2 regions of the Paenibacillus sp. FSL R5-0749 genome follow, and region 1 is predicted to be linked to the other one. Evidence: predicted binding sites of a transcription regulator. Region 1 holds the regulator's gene; the other holds the start of a gene.

Region 1 (10,154 bases):
TTGACCTCTTTCTCTCAGCCGTATTCATTCATATTAGCACAAATTACCGTTCCACTTAAATATCGGTGTGAAACGGTAATTTGGCCAACATCAACTATGTTATTGCTTATTTTCTTTGTAGGCTTTGTACGTGTCATTTGCCAGCTTCAGATAATTGGATAGACCCTGACTGTCAAGTTCTTTAACAAAAGTGTCGAATTCAGACAAGTTTCGCTCACCCAAGATAAATTTAAGTGTATTTTGGTCTGAGTAATCTTTCAGTGGAGTACTCAGAAGTGTCACCCGTTCACGGTCCTCAGAAGAGTATGGAATCGGTGGTTCAGCCGGGATCACTTCTTTGGTATCCTTCATGTCTTGCTGGAATTTCAACTCTTCTTCACTAAACATCGATTGCAGCAGATCTGTTGTACCTCCGTAGGCAAATACACCACCCGAGAAGCCAAAGTCAATACGCAGATCCTTCGTTCCTTTTGGATTCAAACCATTATAGTTAACGTCTTCAACCAATTTACGTGTTCCGCCCTCTTTGGTAAATGTTTCGCCTTCAACACCCCATTTGGCAAACTCTTGACCCTCATCACTGTAGTATAACCAATCAATAAATTGCATAATGGCTTTGAAATTTTCGCTTTTTTGAATTTTCCCAGAGATCATGATACCGTTTTCAAGTCTGGAGCCTGACATTAATTGGCCTTTTGGTCCACCAGGAACTGTAATCTTCTCAACTGAGAATTTGCCCTCTCCCAGCGTTTTGTTCATATCATTTCGGTGCAGCACCAGCGTTTGGGAATTGCCGTTAATCATAAAAGATTTGCCGGATACAAATTTCTGTATTGCCTGATCGTCATCCTGTGTAAAACTTTCTTTGTCCAGCAATCCTTCAGATACCAACTTGTTAAAGTAGGTCAACAGCTCTTTGTATTCTGGTGTTGTAGCCGTGTATACGAATTCATCCTGATCTTCTTTATATGTCAATCCATTACCAAAACCCCATCCAGCCTTGGTACCAAAACCGGTAGCAGCGATGTTCAATGTACTATTGAATTTAAATCCATCCGAAAATGGAATGGAATCCGGGTAGATTTCTTTCAGCTTTTTGGCTGCATCATACAATTCGTCCCATGTCGTCGGGATGGCGATGTTATTTTCTTCAAAAACATCTGTTCTTACCAGTAATGTATAATCCGGCCATACTTCTTCATGCAGACCCGGGAGCACATAGTACTTTCCATCTTCTTGCCGAAGTCCTTCCAGTTCATCCTCCAAACCCCATTTTTCCACTTTATCCTTGAAGTTCGGCATCAAATCAATGTAATCACTAATGGGCAAGACCGCACCGGAAGATACAAATGCAGATTCTTCACCAGGATAGGTTTTGGGAATAATCAGCGGTGCATCGCCTGAACTAATTAGAAGGGATCTCTTCTGAGAGTAGTCACTCATGGGAACAATCGTTGGCTCAAGCGTAACACCCGTCAGTTCGGTAATTTTATCGAAAAGTAACCAGTCTTTTTTATAAGGATAAATAGGATGATCACTGTATAGTATGGATAGATTAAATGGCTCGGTCGCCTTGAATGTATCCCCAACATTGTACGTTTCCATCGCTGCCTTGGTTTGAACTTCCGTGACGTCGCCTCCAGCTCCAGTATCGCTGCTACATGCTGCCAGAACGAAGGTCATCATTGTTGCCAACACCATTTTACCAACAAACTTACGTGGCTTTTGATTCATTTAGGTTATCCCCCTGAATTTGGTTTAGGTTGACTTTGCCTTTACTTTAAACAACATCTAAAAATTAATCATGTGAATTACTCTAGCTGCTGCTTTTTACTGTTTGACAGACCCTAACATGATTCCGGTTACAAAGTATCTTTGGACAAATGGATAGATGGTGAGTATCGGCAAAATGGTTAATACCATCGTTACTGATTTAATATTGGCAGCAATCTGTGTCAGGTTATCCGCTGAGGTTGCACCGGCAGACGCCCCACTTGTCGCTCCTGCAATCATATTGCGCAGATAAATGGTGACCGGGAACAGTTCTTTTTTGTCCAAATACAGAAAGGCTGGGAACCAGGAATTCCAATGGCCCACTGCGTAGAACAGCACCATGGTTGCCATAACTGCTTTACTTAGTGGCAAAATAATGCGTAACAAGATTCCGTAAGTGTTCAAACCGTCAATCGAGGCAGCTTCCTCCAGTTCTTCAGGCATATTTTCAAAAAATGACTTCATGATCAGCATGTTGTATATGCTAATTGCACCCGGAACAACAAGTGCCCACATGGTGTTATTGAACCCAAGGGAATTAATCAACACATAGTTTGGAATCAATCCACCACTGAAGAACATGGTGAATACGGCGAACATGGTCAGAAATTTGCGACCCATTAATCTTTTTTTGGACAGGGCATATGCGAAAATAGTCGTCATGAACATGGAGATTAGCGTACCTACCACGGTGTAGATAATCGTATTTTTATAATTCGTCCAGAACATACTGTCACGCGAGATGGTCTTATACGTCTCCACATTGAATCCTCTTGGGAACAGACTAACCTTGCCCGAATTAATATAGGACTCACTACTGAAGGATTGTGCCACGACATTTAAGAATGGATAGAGCGTTATAAATACTACGAACAGCAGAAAGATAACATTGAATACTTTAAATACCTTGTAAGATCTGGATTCCTGCATGATGCTCCTCCTTTACCATAAGCTTCTTTGTGTCAGTCTGCGTGAGATCGCATTTACGGAGAACACCAGAATCAGACCGATCAGCGATTCGAACAAGCCAATTGCGGTAGCATAACTGAAGTTACTGGATTCCAGTCCGACCCGATACAGGTAAGTCGAGATGACATCAGATGTCTCGTAGATTAGCGGATTGTACAAGAGTAAGATTTTTTCGAATCCAACAGCAAGGAAATTACCCATGTTCAAAATCAATAATGTCACAATCGTTGGCAAGATCCCTGGTATCGTTACATGAATCGTTTGCTTCCACCGATTGGCACCATCGATACGTGCAGCTTCATACAGAGAATCATCTATGGTTGTCAGTGCAGCCAGATACAGAATCGCTCCCCAACCCATACCCTGCCATACCTCAGAAGTGATATAGATTGTTCGGAACCACTCCGCCCGCTGCATAAAAGGAATATTGTCTCCGGTGAAGAATGCCACCAATCCATTAATGGAACCATTCACTGCTGTCAGTTGCAGGATCATACCCGCCACGATAACGATGGACAGAAAATGAGGCAGATAAGACGCGGTTTGAACAAACTTTTTGAATCGTTTACTCTTCACTTCGTTAAGCATCAAGGCAAAGATGATTGGAACCGGGAATGTAAAGAGCAACGCGAGTCCGCCCAACATCAGCGTGTTACCAAATACTCTCCAGAAGGTAGGGTCCTCAATGAACATTTTGAAGTATCTTAACCCAACCCACGTTTCTCCAAATATACTTCCTCCGGGAACAAAGCGTCTGAACGCAATTACATTTCCGATCATCGGCCCATATTTAAAAATAAGGAGATAGATGATGGGAAGGATTAATAGTGAATACAACTGCCAGTCTTTGCGGAACAAAGTTGCTGCCGTTCGTAATCTGCTTTCTTTACGTAAAGATGTCATGGTTAACGTTGTTTTAGCGGTTTCCGACTCCATGTGTTTTCACTCCAATCCAGGACTTGATAGATATAAACTATTTCATGAGCAATTCCCATCGCTTCTTTGGTAGAAAACAACCAATCCTTCAATTTCACCCCCACCACGAAATAGAGTACAGTCCAATGTAAGCGATATCATTTTGATGTTTTATGTAAAATCACTCAATCCAAGGTGCTTCACATCATGCATTAGCACTTAATAATTGGTGTGATCTCCAAATCGAAAGAAGGTCTTCGAAGTGTATAAAGCGCTTACAACAAATAAGAAATAATTAGCAACAACCCTCGCTTCCATTCAAATGATTTCAAATGAATTAAGTCAAAAGAAATTGCTCAGAATAATCTAAATACTAGTCATACTAGTATGTTAGTTATATTTTAATCCAGCTCCCCCCTAATTTCAATAACTTTTAGCAAAATAAATGGAAATCTCATTTAACAAGGCAACTTAGTTAATTTACTCAAATTAAAAAAACATTGGTAACTTCAAGAACGATATCATCGTTCATTGAAGCTTCCAATGTTTCATAGTGCTGAGGAAAGATGTTATGGCTGATTTGCTCAGAACTTAGCAATAAGTTGATCTAATTCGGATAAATGCGTAATTTCATGGTCAGGCGCATACGTTTCATTGTTGTTCTTATGCTCACGGTTAATCCATACGGCTTGGATGCCTGCTGATAGAGCACCACGAATATCCGTCGTCAACTTGTCCCCAACCATCATGCTCTCTTCGGGTTTAACACCCAGTTTACTCAAAGCATGCTCGAATATGGACGGATCTGGTTTTCCTTTTCCAAAGTTACCCGAGATAACAATCTCATCAAAGAAAGGAGTCAATTCAGGTACACCATCCAACTTCTCTTGTTGCAAAGCAGGACAACCGTTCGTTAACAGCAACAGTTTGTATTTCCCTTGTAATTGACGCAAAGTATCCATCGTTTCTTCGTACACATGAGGTCTGGATCTACGTTCTACTCCAAACTGCACGGCCAGTTGTTCAGCAAGATCTTCCCGATCTATACCGAACTTCAACAAGCCACGACGCCAGGATTCTTTACGGTAAGCTGGAGCAAGTTGTTCCAACTGACGGAACTCAGCTTGATCCCCACCAGTAAAGTTGGCCCAAAGGCCTTCAAACGGATTGATTCCAATCATTTTGGTAAAAGGAAAGGTCTCATAAGATTCATACAGTGCACGTGCCTCGTTACGAACAGCTTCTTCAAGTTCCTCCGGTTTGACCCCAGTCTCTTGTGCTGCAATTAGACAAGTCTCACGAAATGCTTCTCGAACACTGCGCTCATCCCACAATAAAGTATCATCCAGGTCGAACAAAATCGCTTTTAACGCCATTCCGATCATCTACCCCTTTATACAATAATTACTTATCGATCGTTTCCACGGTGATCTGGTGTGCTTTTGCAAACTTCAGCAAACGTTCTGCAATCGCATCTGTATCGTAACGGTTCAATAACTTGGTGAACACCCATCTTTTCCCGCGACTTTTATGTTCGATAACAACTGTGCCTGGTTCAATTCTGAATTTGACAATATCTTCAACCCCGATTGAACGTTCACGATTACCCTTTGTTGTTATAATCCGATTACTGCTGATCTTGATGTATGGACGACGAAGCATGAAGATGACTGCCAAAAATACGTAAAGCAGCATCGTCACCCAGTCCCAGGTTGTCATCGGAGCTTGCACAAGGAACGTGCTCATAAACAGATACAAAAAGGCGAGACCGATCAAAAATATAGGGAACAAAAGGCTACGTCCCTTAAAGACTTCTTCACCTGGTGTACCTGTGATTGGCTGACCACTTTTTTTGCGTTGCTGATTTAACTGCTTGGAATTTTTCTTAACCGTTCTCTCGAACGAACGCGACATGAGAATCCCCCTTATGTGTCTTTGTATCGGCTTACATAACTGTAAACCAACATTTCCCCCTATAAATTGCATACTCAGAATAACAGGAAGAAACCTAAATATCATAATGATATCATTAGGTTTCGTTAGTGTTTGAGTTTGCCTTGGTGGCCTTTGTCATTCTCATCATCAACAATCTCAATGGTATCCAGTTGTTGTCTGAAATTGCTGCGAATATTACTCAAATAAATCTCTCTTAGCTCGGCACGTTCAGCAAGTTCTTCCTCCGACAATCCAGTGGACTTTTGCTTACGAGCCAATTCGTTAATACGTGCTACCAGACTATCTATATCCAAGCTTGTCCCCTCCAAAAATACAAAGTCATATTAACTTTGCCATGATAAAGGCTGCTTGTCAAGCTGACACGCGTTAACTCTCATTGATGTGCTTTTATTCTGCGAATTGCGGTAGAGTTAGTACTTGTCCCACTTGGATCGAAGTCGCTTGAAGTTGATTCACTTTCTTAATTGCTTCTATATATATACGTGTATCCATATTAGTCGGTTTATGTTCCAAAGAAATACTCCATAATGTTTCCCCTTGTGAAACGGCTATCTTTCCTCCAGGCAGAACATCATTCTCATTGCCAGCAAATACCGTTAATACAGTGCTACATCCAATAAATATAATCAAAGAAGTGATGGCTACCTTTAATATCCATGAAGAAATCTTGAAACGCGCTAAAACCTTCTTGTAGTTCCCTATGTTAGACTTCACCAGTTCCGAATTCATCGGTTCATAAATACTTTGATAAGTTGAATATCTCATTAAATACCGCCTCCAAACGTTTGTTCCTATCTGTTGAAATCAATATAACACGAACACTTGTTTTGTTCAATAGATTTTTAGAACAATTGTTCGCTTGTTTTTTGAAGGAGAAATATCTTAATTCAAACCCTTCTGCGAAGCATTTGCAGTATTTTGTTCTGACTTTTGGATAAATTCGGTTCTATAAGTTAAAAAACACTGATTATATGCCATTTTATTTAGAACTTATGTTTGTACGAACGGAGGTTCTATGTTATAATTTTCCCAAACGTTACTAAAATGGGGTTGATACGGTATGTCGAAGATATCCAGCAGGCAGCAGGCAATTCTGGAATTTATACGAAATGAAGTCCGGTTGAAGGGGTATCCTCCTTCCGTACGGGAAATTGGTGAAGCTGTTGGATTGGCTTCCAGCTCAACAGTACATGGACATTTGGATCGCCTGGAGAAAAAAGGTTTGATCCGACGCGACCCTACCAAGCCAAGAGCCATTGAGCTTTTGAGCCAGGAAGAATCTGAGCATTCTCATCAATTTGCTCATAGCGTTGCACGTATTCCTGTCGTTGGTAAGGTTACAGCCGGGGTTCCAATTACTGCAACCGAGAACATTGAAGACTACTTCCCTCTTCCTACACATTATGTAGGTGAACAGAAAGTGTTTATGCTTTCGGTAGTCGGAGATAGTATGGTGGAAGCAGGAATCGTTAACGGAGATTACGTTATTGTCCGTCAACAGCAAACTGCTGATAACGGTGATATCGTAGTGGCAATGACTGAAGACGATGAAGCTACAGTGAAAACGTTCTATAAAGAGAAAGATCATATTCGCCTTCAACCGGAGAATGCGACTTTCGAGCCTTTACGTTTGAAACACGTTAGTATTCTGGGTAAAGTCATTGGCCTTTTCCGAGATATTCATTAATATCTAACCTGAGTAACAAAACTAGATGCAATACACTGAAATACAAAAAGAGGTTGCCCTGATGAACAGGACAACCTCTTTTTATGTTTATATTGTTTTATCGGATAATTATTCGCTGCGTTTCAGAACACTCTTGTGATGCGAGAACACATCAAAGCTCTGTTGTCCGTGATATGAGCCCATACCACTCTCTCCTACACCACCAAACGGAAGATAATGCGAAGTCATATGAGAAAGCGTGTCATTAATACATCCCCCACCGAAGGAAACTTGATTCAGCACCTGATCCTGCAGTTGCTCATCCTGTGTGAAGAGATAAAGTGCCAATGGTTTTGGTCGGCGAACAATCTCATCCAGCATGGGGTTCAAGTCACTGTACGTAAATACAGGAAGAATCGGACCAAAGATCTCTTCTTGCATGACAGGTGAATCCCAGTTCACATCTCCAAGTACAGTCGGCTCAATCAGCAACTGCTCACGCACAGACCGTCCACCTATCAGCGTTTTGCCATCTGTAAGAAATTTCGACAACCGATCAAAGTTACGCGCGTTGACAATATGTGGGAAATCAGCATTCTGTAACACATCATCCCCAAATTTATCTTTGACCTCTGCGCCAATCAGATTAATTAATTCGTCATGAACTTGTTCATGCACAAGCAAGTAATCCGGAGCAACACATGTTTGCCCTGCATTCAGGAACTTACCACGAACAATACGTTGAGCTACCAGCTTCAGATCTGCGTCACTATGGACAATAGCAGGACTCTTACCACCTAATTCAAGAGTTACAGGAGTCAGGTGCTCCGCAGCCGCCTTCATAACAATGCGACCAACACCCGTACTACCTGTGAAGAAAATATAATCAAACTTCTCTTTCAACAATGCTGTGCTGGCTTCGACTTCCCCTTCCATAACGGCAATATACTCCTGAGGGAAGATCTCCTGAATAAGATCATACGTCAGACGAGATACGGCTGGTGTTAATTCAGAAGGCTTGATAACTGCACAGTTACCGGCTGCAATTGCTCCAATCAGTGGACCAAACGCCAGTTGGAAAGGATAGTTCCAAGGTGCAATAATAAGAGCCACTCCGTATGGTTCAGGGTAAATGGTGCTCACCCCATCCGGCATAGCCGAATTAGTTGGGACTTGTTTTGGCGCAGCCCATTCCTCCAGATGTTCTAATGCAAAATCCAATTCACCCAGAACAATGCGAATCTCGGAACTGTAAGCTTCCGCCTCGGATTTGTTCAGATCCACCCGAAGTGCATCTTGAATCCGTTGCTGATACTTTTCGATTCCTTTTCTAAGCTGTTGAAGTGCATTAATCCGATACTCGATATTTTTAGTTTGTCCTGTATAAAAAAATGTACGTTGTTCTGTCACCAATTGTTTTGCCTGATCCATATTAACATCTCCAATTAATTATTTAAAATTAAATTGCTCAAAATTCAATTAAAGTATACCTCTTCTATATGAAACTATCAACATAATATTGAAACATTAATTTGAAACTTTCTGAAATTTGGCAGGAATTTAATAGAACAGAGTTAAAAGTCACTGTTGTTTCATGACTATCAGTATTTACAGGAAGCTTGATTTAAACTTTTGCTGCCCACAATTTAATGCACTTTAGAAAGAATCCTAATTTCAGTTTCTTTTTCATAGGTTACTAGATAAATAATAATGTTTTTTTAGCTACAACAATTATGAAGTAATACAATTCATTAAATTGAGAGGTTTATTAACCATATATAGAAAAACTCCCCTTTCATTAATGATAAGAGAGTTTTTAGGATTATCTATCGGTGAAAGTATGTATTTTGTTAGTTATATGTAAGCCTTGGTTACAGACAAACACAGAAATACTATGAGGATGACCAAGAATGCTTTAGGGGACAATTGGGGGCATTTTGTGGGCACTTTAATTTTTCTTTAAATATATAGGTACTTGCCCACAAAAAGAAAAACCCCTCAGCGCTAGAGCGCCAAGGGATTGAGCTATTAGTACAAAGTAATATATTGATCGCGTTCCCATTGGTGGACTTGTGTTCTATTTATGTTCAATGCTTTCAAAGTGGATCACCCACCATAATAAATCGGCTTAAAACAAGTATTATCAGTGATCAGCTTATCAGAACTAATCATAATTATTCAGACTTTTGTGGGCATTTTGTGGGCGCTTTTGTGGGCGCCCTTTTTTTATTCTTGTAATGAAGAAACTCGTTTCAAATACTCACTTTGATTGCAATACTACTCTGACATTAAAGCAATAAGTCTAGTCTATATAACGCTGGTTAAATCGAAAATTTCCTAATTAAATAATATGCTTATATAGATAATATAAAGTATAAGCTCTCAATTCCAAAGCGATACAATCTCATTAATTAACAGAGACAACTTCGGCTAAAGAAACCCAGCGGAACTCTTCCTCTAACATCAACTTTATTTCACACCTTGTAGAGTTTAATCCCACAACTACTCCTGATATCGGCTCTTCGAAGAAAGGGTTAAATAATATTAAATCAACCGTACTACTTCTATTATAAGAGTCAACAAGCACTTCACTGATTCGTTGCAGTTCCTGATCGTTCCGTTCCGGCTTACCACGTCTCCTCTGTTGTTCACACTAAGCCAACCATGTCTCTCTGTGTTCGGGCAATTCTGGAGGACTCAAACAATCCGTTTCCCGTCAACTTGATGCTCATGATAATCCCTCCTTAGTAATCAGTCCAATAACGTACATCGTTTGTCCGTTCAGGCGCCTTAGGTATCTGCGGCTTTTCGCCTTCGCGCTCCCAGCCCTCCAGGATGACAATATTAGCTGTGTTCGACTTATCCTCCCAATGTA
Region 2 (10,154 bases), 1.4 Mb from region 1:
GCCCATTACCGCGGCCACTTTTCCGTATTGCTCTATTTTGCGTATTCAACCGCACGGGTTTCCCGGATGACGGTGACTTTGATGTGACCCGGATAGTCGAGTTCATTCTCAATCATCTTCGTGATGTCACGGGCGAGACGGAAGGCTTCAGCATCATCGATCTTCTCAGGCTGTACCATAACACGAACTTCGCGTCCGGCCTGAATGGCGTACGATTTCTCGACACCTTCGAAGGATTCCGAAATCTCTTCCAGCTTCTCCAGTCGTTTGATATACGTTTCCAGCGTTTCGCGGCGTGCGCCTGGTCTTGCTGCGGAGAGTGCATCTGCTGCACCAACCAACATGGCAATGACCGAAGTCGCTTCGCAATCTCCGTGATGGGACGCGATACTGTTGATTACAACCGGATGTTCTTTGTATTTCTTCGCCAGTTCCACGCCAATTTCGACGTGTGATCCTTCCACTTCGTGATCCAGCGCTTTACCGATGTCATGCAATAGACCTGCACGTCTTGCCAGAGTTACGTCTTCTCCGAGTTCGCCAGCCATCAATCCAGCCAGATAAGCGACTTCCATCGAATGTTTCAAGACGTTCTGACCATAACTTGTACGGAACTTCAACCGGCCCAAAATTTTGATCAGATCCGGATGCAGACCATGCACGCCAACTTCAAAGGTAGCTTGCTCACCGTATTCACGGATGCGCTCATCCACTTCTTTGCGGGATTTCTCAACCATTTCTTCAATCCGTGCCGGGTGAATACGTCCGTCAGCCACCAGTTTCTCCAGGGCAGTACGGGCAATCTCACGGCGAATCGGGTCAAAGCCCGACAGAATAACAGCTTCTGGCGTATCATCGATAATGAGGTCAATCCCTGTAAGGGTTTCAAGCGCACGGATGTTACGTCCTTCACGACCGATAATCCGGCCTTTCATTTCTTCATTCGGCAGGGTAACAACAGATACCGTTGTTTCCGCTACGTGGTCAGCCGCACAACGTTGGATGGCGAGTGTAATAATCTCGCGGGACTTTTTGTCCGCTTCTTCCTTCGCTTGTTGTTCAATGTCCTTGATCATTTGAGCCGTCTCATGACGAACTTCCTGTTCTACGTTGGACAGTATGATACTGCGTGCGTCTTCCATGGTGAGGTTGGATATACGTTCCAACTCTGTCACCTGGTTTTTGTAGATCATTTCGATCTGCTGCTGAGTCTCATCAATTCGTTTCTCTTTGTTAGCCACTTGCTCTTCTTTACGTTCGAGTGATTCCAATTTTTTATCCAGCGACTCTTCTTTTTGCAACAATCGTCTTTCTTGTCGTTGAATTTCATTCCGACGTTCACGAGTGTCTTTTTCAGCTTCAGCGCGAATGCGATGGATTTCATCCTTCGCTTCCAGCACTGTTTCTTTCTTCAGTGCTTCTGCCTCTTTCTTCGCGTTCTCCACGATTTGTACGGCAGCTTGTTCCGCACTAGAGATTTTAGCCTCTGCAAGAGATTTGCGAATAAAATATCCTACTCCGAACCCAATGAATAGCGCGGCTGCAACGAGAGCGATCGTGATTGCAATTTCCATACTGTTCACCTCCTCGTTGGTTCCTCCAAGGCATTCCTTGGGTCAATTTGCAGTTTTCAAACCTTACATATTTTTGGGAATAACGAATACTCACGGCGATCCCCCGCCGATTTTCATTTCACATGTACATGTTTCCACGTACTATTCACTGTTTCCAGCGAACCCATAATTAAGAATGGTATAAATCTTAAGAAACCGAAACCGCTTTTTTGGAAGGAAAAAGGGTTGTCCATTTCTTACAGACTCATGTCCATTTTAGTATTTGACGAAAGAAATTGTCAAGAGAATGCAGTATAGAGACTCTAGTCTGCTAATCCCATAACAACGCTTCGTCATCTTCGGCGTCTTCAGTCTCATCTTCTTCAATTAAACAATTCACGACCCGGCGCACCATATCCATTGAAAAACCACGTCTCATTAAGAAGGGAAGCGTTTTATTTTTCTTCTCTTTGACGTCCCCTTTGACCTGATTCCATTTTTTTCGTCCGGCACTCAATGCAGTCTCAAATTCTGCATCCGCACTGACACCTTCCAGCGCTTCAACAATAAGATCATTGGCAATGCCCTTTTGACGGAGCTCTTGCCTTATCCACAGTTTTCCCTTCCGCTTGCCCTCCATACGCTGTCTTGTCCATTCCTTCGCAAATAGGTCATCATCCACCAAATTCTCGCGCTCAAGTCGATCCAGCGTCTCTTCAATTAAAGGTGCAGCAAACTCTTTTTGACGAAGTTTCTGACTTAATTCATGTCGTGTACGCGGCTTATGCTCCAAAAAACGTAGAGACTGTGTATACGTCCGCTGTCGCTCGTCAGCTACAATGATTTCTTCCAGATCCTTCTTCATAAACGTATTGCCTTGAGTCATCCTGTATTTAATCATTACATCTTCAAGAACCGTTATGGAGTGGATGCCAAAAGAGATTCGATAACGAGCTTGCCTGTGCTTTGTCCGTTCTACACGCGTAATTATAAGTTCTTCGTTGTCCGGAAATTGGGATAGGCCATCCTGTTCTGCTTCTTCATATAAATCCTCGTCATGTTGATCCATTCAGGTCTCCCCTTTCACATCATGTTCATTCTGACTACGTCAAGCACATCTTCACATAAAGAATGCTAATACAAAAGGCCGGGAACTCAGCCCGGCCTTTATCTACACAGTAGCGTGCCAACAGCCCCTGTCCACTGGGACAGGGGCTGTTGGACAGCAAGAGCAGTCCCACTACAATCCACTTATCCAGATTGATCCAAGCTCAATCAGATAAGTTTATGGAGCCCAGTGGGAAACACCCTCAGGGCCTCCCAAGCAAGGGAGGCTTTGAGAGATTACTCGTTGATTTCAAACAATTCTTGTTCTTCTTCTGCTTCTTTTTGTTGCTCTTCACTCGTTGGCGCAGGAACTGCGGTAGTCAAGTTACTAGCTACCCGAATTTTTTGTTCAATGATTTCAGCAATATCTTTATGCTCTTTCATGAACTGCTTCGCGTTCTCACGGCCTTGTCCTAAACGCTCACCTTCGTAAGAGTACCAAGCACCACTTTTATTAACGATGTCCAGCTCAGTACCAATATCAATGATACTGCCTTCTCTCGAAATACCCTCGCCATACATGATATCCACTTCCGCTTGTTTAAACGGAGGTGCCACTTTGTTTTTCACAACTTTAATACGAGTACGGTTACCAATCATGTCATTGCCTGATTTGATACTCTCAATACGACGTACATCCAGACGTACCGTAGAATAAAACTTCAGAGCACGACCACCAGGTGTTGTTTCCGGGTTACCAAACATAACGCCGACTTTCTCACGAAGCTGGTTGATGAAGATTGCGATTGTTTTGGATTTGCTGATTGCACCAGACAATTTACGCAACGCCTGAGACATCAAACGCGCTTGCAAACCAACGTGTGAATCACCCATTTCGCCTTCAATCTCTGCTTTTGGAACCAATGCAGCTACAGAGTCAATAACGACGATATCTACTGCACCACTGCGTACAAGAGCTTCTGCAATTTCCAGCCCTTGCTCACCCGTATCTGGCTGAGATAGAAGCAATTCGTCAATGTTAACGCCCAATTTACTTGCATATTGAGGATCAAGAGCATGCTCAGCATCGATAAAGGCTGCTTGTCCACCAACACGTTGTACTTCAGCAATCGCATGCAATGCGACAGTTGTTTTACCTGAAGATTCAGGTCCATATATTTCAACAATACGGCCTTTAGGCAAGCCGCCTGTTCCTAATGCAATATCCAAAGCCAAGGAACCGCTGGGAATAATTTCCACATTCATATGAGTGGACTCACCCAGTTTCATGATGGATCCTTTACCAAATTGCTTCTCTATTTGACGGAGCGCCATATCAAGCGCGGCACGACGGTCTGACAATAAGCTCACACCCTTTACTGTTTATAAGATAATGATACCTTGTTTTAACACGTTTGCCAAGCTTTTTTTCGAACATACATTCGTTTTTTTTGTAAAGGCCGAGGCGCCTCTTCCTCAAAGAAACTTTCCATTAAACAGAAAAAAGAACCGTAAACAAGGCTGTAAAGCCTAATTCTGCGGTTCTTCCGTCTTCCTTAATTATACTTCCTTAGAACTTCAAATGCAATCGAAGCTATTAACTAATCAATCCATCGCCACAAGTTTTTGCCATAGGCGATAGAGAATCGCTTTGGCTGAACGAATGCGGACAGTCTCGCGATTACCATTAATACGCAGCTCATGAATTTCCGTCTCTTTTCCACGTTCAGCCAGAGCGATGAAGACAAGTCCGGGTGGCTTGCGTTCCGAATATCCCGGTCCAGCTACACCGGTAACAGCCAAGCCAAAATCAGCATCGCCAATCATGCGGATCTGCTCAGCAAGTACTTTTGCAACCTCAGGACTTACCGCTCCAGGTGCATCTTCACCTTCCAGATAATCATGAGGCACATTCAGCAGCTTTTCCTTAATCTCATTGGAGTAACAAACAATTCCACCTTTGAGCATTGAAGCACTTCCCGGTACAGAAGTCAGACTTTGCATGACAAGACCTCCTGTGCAGCTCTCAGCAGCGCTAAGCGTCAGCCCCATGTCAGACATCATGGTTACAATTGTGTACTCTATAGGCACATCCTCGTTCGCGTAGAGATGTTCTGTCAAACGCTCCCGAATCTGAACCTCCATCGCATCCAGCTTCAGCTTCGCCTCTCCTTCACTCGTAGCCTTAGTGGAGACACGTACCGTAACTTCGCCTTCGCTCGCGTAAGGAGCAATTGTAGGGTCTGTCTGCGCGTCAATCAGATCCAGCAGTCGATCCTCCAGAGCAGATTCACCGATACCTGCGAATTTGAGCATTCGGGAATAGATCGGCATTTCTTCTGTAAGCACATGCTGGAACAGCCAAGGCTTGACTTCCTGTTCAAACATTGGAATTAGCTCTTTGGGTGGTCCAGGCATCACAACATAATGTTTATCATTATCAGAAATCGCATTTCCTGCCGCAAGACCCGTTTCATTGGCCAGAGGTGTCCCACCCTCAATAACAATAGCCTGACGTCGGTTATTCTCTGTCATGTCCACATTACGATCTCTGAAAAAGCTCTCAATTTTATCCATCGCCATTCGATCCGTATGCAGTTTTCGGTTAAGAACAGCTGCGAGCGCATCCTTGGTCAGATCATCTTGAGTGGGTCCGATGCCACCGGAAAATAAAATAACGTCAGCACGGCCCTGTGCAATGCGAATAGCTTCACTAAGTCGGTTCAGGTTATCCCCAACCACTGTTTGGAAATATACATCGATCCCCATCGCAGCCAATTCACGGGATAGGTATCTGGCATTGGTATTGACGATTTGTCCAAGCAGTAGCTCTGTGCCAACTGCAATGATTTCTGCCTTCATTGAGCATCCTCCTGTACATGTGGTGAGTGATCAAAGGGCAATAGGATAATTTCCTATTGCCCCTGACCCAATGCTTCCTTCATGATTACCCATTTTTAGAACCAACTATTATGCTTTTGTTAAATGAAGCAGGTTTTTGTTTTTGATAAAGTAATCGATACCCGACCAGATGGTAATAAGCGCTGCTGCCCATACTGCGATAATATCGACGTGAATACCCGTGTATGAGAACGGGAAATTGTTCAACAGCAACAACACAATTGCCACAATCTGCACTACCGTCTTCAGCTTGCCCCAGGCACTCGCAGCAACAACCGAACCATCCAGCAATGCGATTTGGCGCAAGCCGGTAACTGCAAATTCACGACTAATAATAACCACTGCAATCCAAGAATCCAGCTTGCCCATCTCCACGAGCGAGATCAAAACTGCAGTAACCAACAGCTTGTCTGCGAGCGGATCAAGCAGTTTTCCCAGATTGGTAACCATGTTATTTTTCCGCGCAAGGTATCCGTCGATTCCATCTGTGCTTGCGGCGATGATAAAAATAACAGCAGCAATCAGTTGATTATACGGAAGCGAAAAGCTTCCAAGCTGCAACGGCTCTGGATAAAATGGAAAATCCACGAGCAGGAACACCATCAAAAAAGGGATTAAGCAAATTCGTGCAAGCGTAATCCGGTTGGGTAAATTCACAAGACGCCCTCCCTCATATCCTCCATTACTCCAAACAATCATCATAATCCCGTTATCATCATCCGGAACATGAAATGTACAGTTTCAATGTCAATCCATATTAACATGATCCCACTATGTAGAAACGCAAAAAATAAAGTCAACCGCTCAAAAGCAAAACCGCTTTAAACGTTCCGGTGACTTCCAGAAGATGTACTGCTTTTCACAAAGTCAGCAAACGATGAGGACTGGACTTGATGCATGACTGCCAGCAATGCACACTTAGTATAATATACGCCTAATACCATGTCAAAAAACACTTCTGCTACAAGAAGGTCTTATTACTTGAAATTTGTATATTGCAAATCCAGAGGCAGGTTGGCACCATTTAACAGCTGCATGACTGCTTGCAAATCATTTTTACTCTTACCCGTTACCCGTAGCTGGTCTCCCTGAATCTGACTCTTCACTTTCAACTTGGAATCCCGAATCAGAATATTGATTTTTTTGGCGATGTCCTGATCAATCCCCTGTTTAAAATTCAAGCGCTGGCGGACAGTACCAGAAGATGCTGGCTCTACCTTTGCGTAATCAATGTTTTTCAATGGTAGACCACGCTTCGCCATTTTGGATTGAAGTACGTCAATGACAGCCTTAAGTTTGGTCTCATCATCAGATACGATTGTTAACGCATCCTTATCCAGTTTCAGGCTGCTCTTGCTGCCCTTGAAGTCATAACGAGTGCCAATTTCCTTCTCGGTTTGTGTAACGGCATTTGTCAGTTCCTGCAAGTCCATTTTGGACACGATATCAAATGAATTTTCTGAACTCAAAACAGTCACCCTTTCAGTTAATCATATGTTCTGTAACATTATAGAGGATACCCCAAGCAAAAGTCTAATTTCAAGCTGTTCTATACAAAGAAAAAAGCATTTTTGGCTTCCACCTGAAGTGGCTGCCAAAAATGCTTGCTGGTCCAGCTTCCAACTAATAGCGGCTGCGGTTGGGCTGTCTGAACATATCGAGCACACCCAAAAGCACATGTGCAAGTCCAAACCCCAATATTCCGTAACCCCAAGCACTTGGAGTCAGATAATAACCCAGGAGGCTGACAATGATCCCTAAACCCGTTACGATCCAGCTGACTGTCACAGCCATCCACCTCACTTCACCAAAAGTTAACTGCAAGTTAAGACACAGTTATTGTCTCCTGCAGTTGACCGGGTTATTCGCTACCAGTGGTACCCTCTGTACTGTCCGTTGAACCATTTTCAGCACCTTTGGAAGTAGCAGTATTGCCAGTGTCTTCACCAAGCTTCAAACGGATCCGATTGGTTGCCTTACCATCCGTTACAACTTGCCCGCCAACCTCAATCGTGGTCGCTGCAGCGTAACCGGACTTAATGTACATGCCTGCACTATCCAGCTCAAAAGTATAGCTGTCGCCTTCGGCTGTGTTACCATACTCCAACTTCTCTCCGCTGGAGTTCTCGCCCTTGTATACTTCCAGCCAGCTATGACCTGTGGCTTTGATCGTAACCGTTACAGGTTTGCCTGCACTTCCGTTAACTTTGAAGTTCGTAATATTGCCTGACTTCCCATCTTCTGCAACCGTTACAGCAGACGATGAATTATCTGTCGGTTCTTCCTGATTTTCTCCCGTCTGACCGTCTGTTTGGCCATCAGTTTGACCATCAGTTTGACCATCCGTCTGTCCTTCCGTGTCTGTTCCGCCACCGTTACCGCCAGCGTCGCCTTCACCCTTACCATCAGTGCCTGAGTCTGTTGCAGGCGGATTAGATGCCTGTCCGTTATCGGCAGGCTGATCCGGTTTATCTTCAGGCTGTTGTTGACTGTCTGTAATTTTGACCGAATCAAGTCCTTGATTATCCGTTTCATCACCATTGTTATACACCACGTATACATACAACAGTACTACGATCAAAACAGGGAATGTCCACATCAGTGCGACAGACATCCATCGATTACTACGCTCAACCGGACGGCTGGAACGCTTCTGTATTACCGGTTCCATCGTTGCTTCCGCCTCTTCTGCCGGTACGTCTTTTTTGTGTCCCTCCAGCAGCTCATCAGGGTTCAGTCCAACGGTCTCCGCATAGGTTTTAATGAAAGCACGCACATAGAAGCTACCCGGCAGCACTTTATAGTCTCCTGCTTCTATGGCCTCCAGATACCTCTTGCGAATTTTTGTCATTTCCTGTACATCGTCAAGACTCATCCCTTTTTGCAGCCGGGCCTCTCTTAACTGCTGACCCAGTTCAGACATGCCATCTCCTCCTTATGTTTATCTCATGAGTTGTTGCTAATCTATTCCATGATTCCGTACGGAGCCTTATAGTTCGTCGGTATAGCTTGCCGTAAACGTATCATAAATAATTTCTTCATTTGGAATATTGCGCAATTCAATAATAATATCAAAATCATTAAAATCATATTCGGATTCCTGCACAAAAATATCCGGATGTTCGATAACCTTTGTACTTGGCATCGACATAATATCCTGCAACAAATTGTAATGCCGCTCACTGGAACGAATCGTACTTACAATTCCATCAATGATGAAAACATTGTTCGGGTTCAATTCGTCTTCGGACATTTGACTTCTTATCGTCTGACGAAGAAGTGTGGAGGAAACAAAAGTCCATCGCTTCATCGCACATACGCTGCCCGCAATAATGGACTCCGTTTTACCAACACGAGGCATTCCGCGCAAACCGATGACCTGATTGCCTTCCCTCTTAAATACTTCACCCAAAAAGTCCACAAGTAACCCAAGTTCATCTCGTGTGAAACGAAATGTCTTGCGATCATCCGAGTCACGGTCAATATATCTGCCATGACGCACAGCCAAAATATCCACCAATTTAGGTTGACGCAAAGCCGATACGGTGATGCTGTTGACTTTGCCAAGCATTTCACCAAGCAAACGGATTTTCTCATCATCATCCGATTCAAGCAGCATACCTCGCGTTTTGCCTTCCACACCGTTAATGGTCAATATATTCACTTCAAGCATCCCCAGCATCGAGGCAATATCGCCTAACAAACCGGGTCTGTTCTTATGTATTTTATATTCCATGTACCATTGTTTAGATTCCATTTCAACACCCCGTAATGCATTATTCCACATTATTCGACAGCAACAGAACGTGTCCACTGGACAGCAAACTGAGACATCTTCTAAAAATGGGTCACGTTAATGATATATAAAATGAAAATGAATTACAAGAACAGCTCTGTAATCCGTTTGTAATCATTAGAGAAAAGCCCCCTTGCGGGAGCTCTTCATCTGTAATCTTATGCGTTTTGTTTGGCCAATTTGACCATCAGGCACGCGATCGTACGACGCTCATCTGCATCGCCGACATCCCATAACTCTTTCAATGCCCGGTTGGAATGGTTCGCCGGATCGACTTTCTCATCAAGGAAATCGCCGATTTCATACGCAAGTTTGTTGATGGTTTCTTCACTCATCCCCATCTTCTCTGCTTGCAGTACGCGGTCACCCAGGAACTTCTTCCATGTGTCAAAGCTGGAGAGCACTGTTTTTTCTGTTGACATGATAAATCCTCCTTAGATGACGCATGAGATTTAAAATCAACAGTTGTAATATGTGCTTTCGAAGCATTTTATATACGAGCATTTTGAAAATAATCCGGAAGACGGATGCTTCTCGGCCAACCTTCACTTGTTTCGTTCATAGCCACTCAAGTTTACTTGCTGCTTACGTTAACCAACCGCCATTTGGACTGATAATCTGCCCATTGATATACCCCGATTCAGGGAGGGCCAGAAAATAAACCAGTGATGAGATTTCATCAGGTTGAGCAAGTCTTCCTGCCGGAATTTCCTCTTCCAGCATCTTCAGTTCACTCTGATCCAGATGGTTCAACATGGATGTCTGAACGGCGCCAGGAGCCACAGCATTTACGGTTACTCCGGAAGGTGCGAGTTCTTTTGCAAGTGCCTTGGTGAATGCATTCACCCCGCCCTTGG

The links. Region 1 encodes LexA, which represses DNA repair genes until DNA is damaged. Its sites were predicted from a motif close to CGAACATATGTTCG; they were not measured.
Positions count from the first base shown of each region.
Region 2: recA (recombinase RecA) is a predicted target of LexA. The motif match lies at 4,032-4,045, and genes of this name have one in related genera.

Region 1 covers NZ_CP152005.1:3,941,921-3,952,074, forward strand. The annotation lists gene MKY85_RS17360 (extracellular solute-binding protein) at 100-1,734, opposite strand; gene MKY85_RS17365 (carbohydrate ABC transporter permease) at 1,831-2,703, opposite strand; gene MKY85_RS17370 (ABC transporter permease subunit) at 2,716-3,678, opposite strand; gene MKY85_RS17375 (HAD family hydrolase) at 4,242-5,033, opposite strand; gene MKY85_RS17380 (hypothetical protein) at 5,062-5,571, opposite strand; gene MKY85_RS17385 (DUF896 domain-containing protein) at 5,697-5,906, opposite strand; gene MKY85_RS17390 (LysM peptidoglycan-binding domain-containing protein) at 6,001-6,378, opposite strand; gene lexA (transcriptional repressor LexA) at 6,674-7,300, shown strand; gene MKY85_RS17400 (aldehyde dehydrogenase) at 7,409-8,710, opposite strand; gene MKY85_RS17405 (hypothetical protein) at 10,024-10,154, opposite strand, start outside.
Region 2 covers NZ_CP152005.1:2,522,803-2,532,956, reverse strand. The annotation lists gene rny (ribonuclease Y) at 33-1,574, opposite strand; gene MKY85_RS11390 (regulatory protein RecX) at 1,885-2,622, opposite strand; gene recA (recombinase RecA) at 2,898-3,962, opposite strand; gene MKY85_RS11380 (competence/damage-inducible protein A) at 4,206-5,462, opposite strand; gene pgsA (CDP-diacylglycerol--glycerol-3-phosphate 3-phosphatidyltransferase) at 5,571-6,158, opposite strand; gene MKY85_RS11370 (YajQ family cyclic di-GMP-binding protein) at 6,479-6,970, opposite strand; gene MKY85_RS11365 (hypothetical protein) at 7,125-7,295, opposite strand; gene MKY85_RS11360 (RodZ domain-containing protein) at 7,363-8,424, opposite strand; gene MKY85_RS11355 (DUF3388 domain-containing protein) at 8,491-9,258, opposite strand; gene MKY85_RS11350 (DUF3243 domain-containing protein) at 9,456-9,719, opposite strand; gene fabG (3-oxoacyl-ACP reductase FabG) at 9,883-10,154, opposite strand, start outside.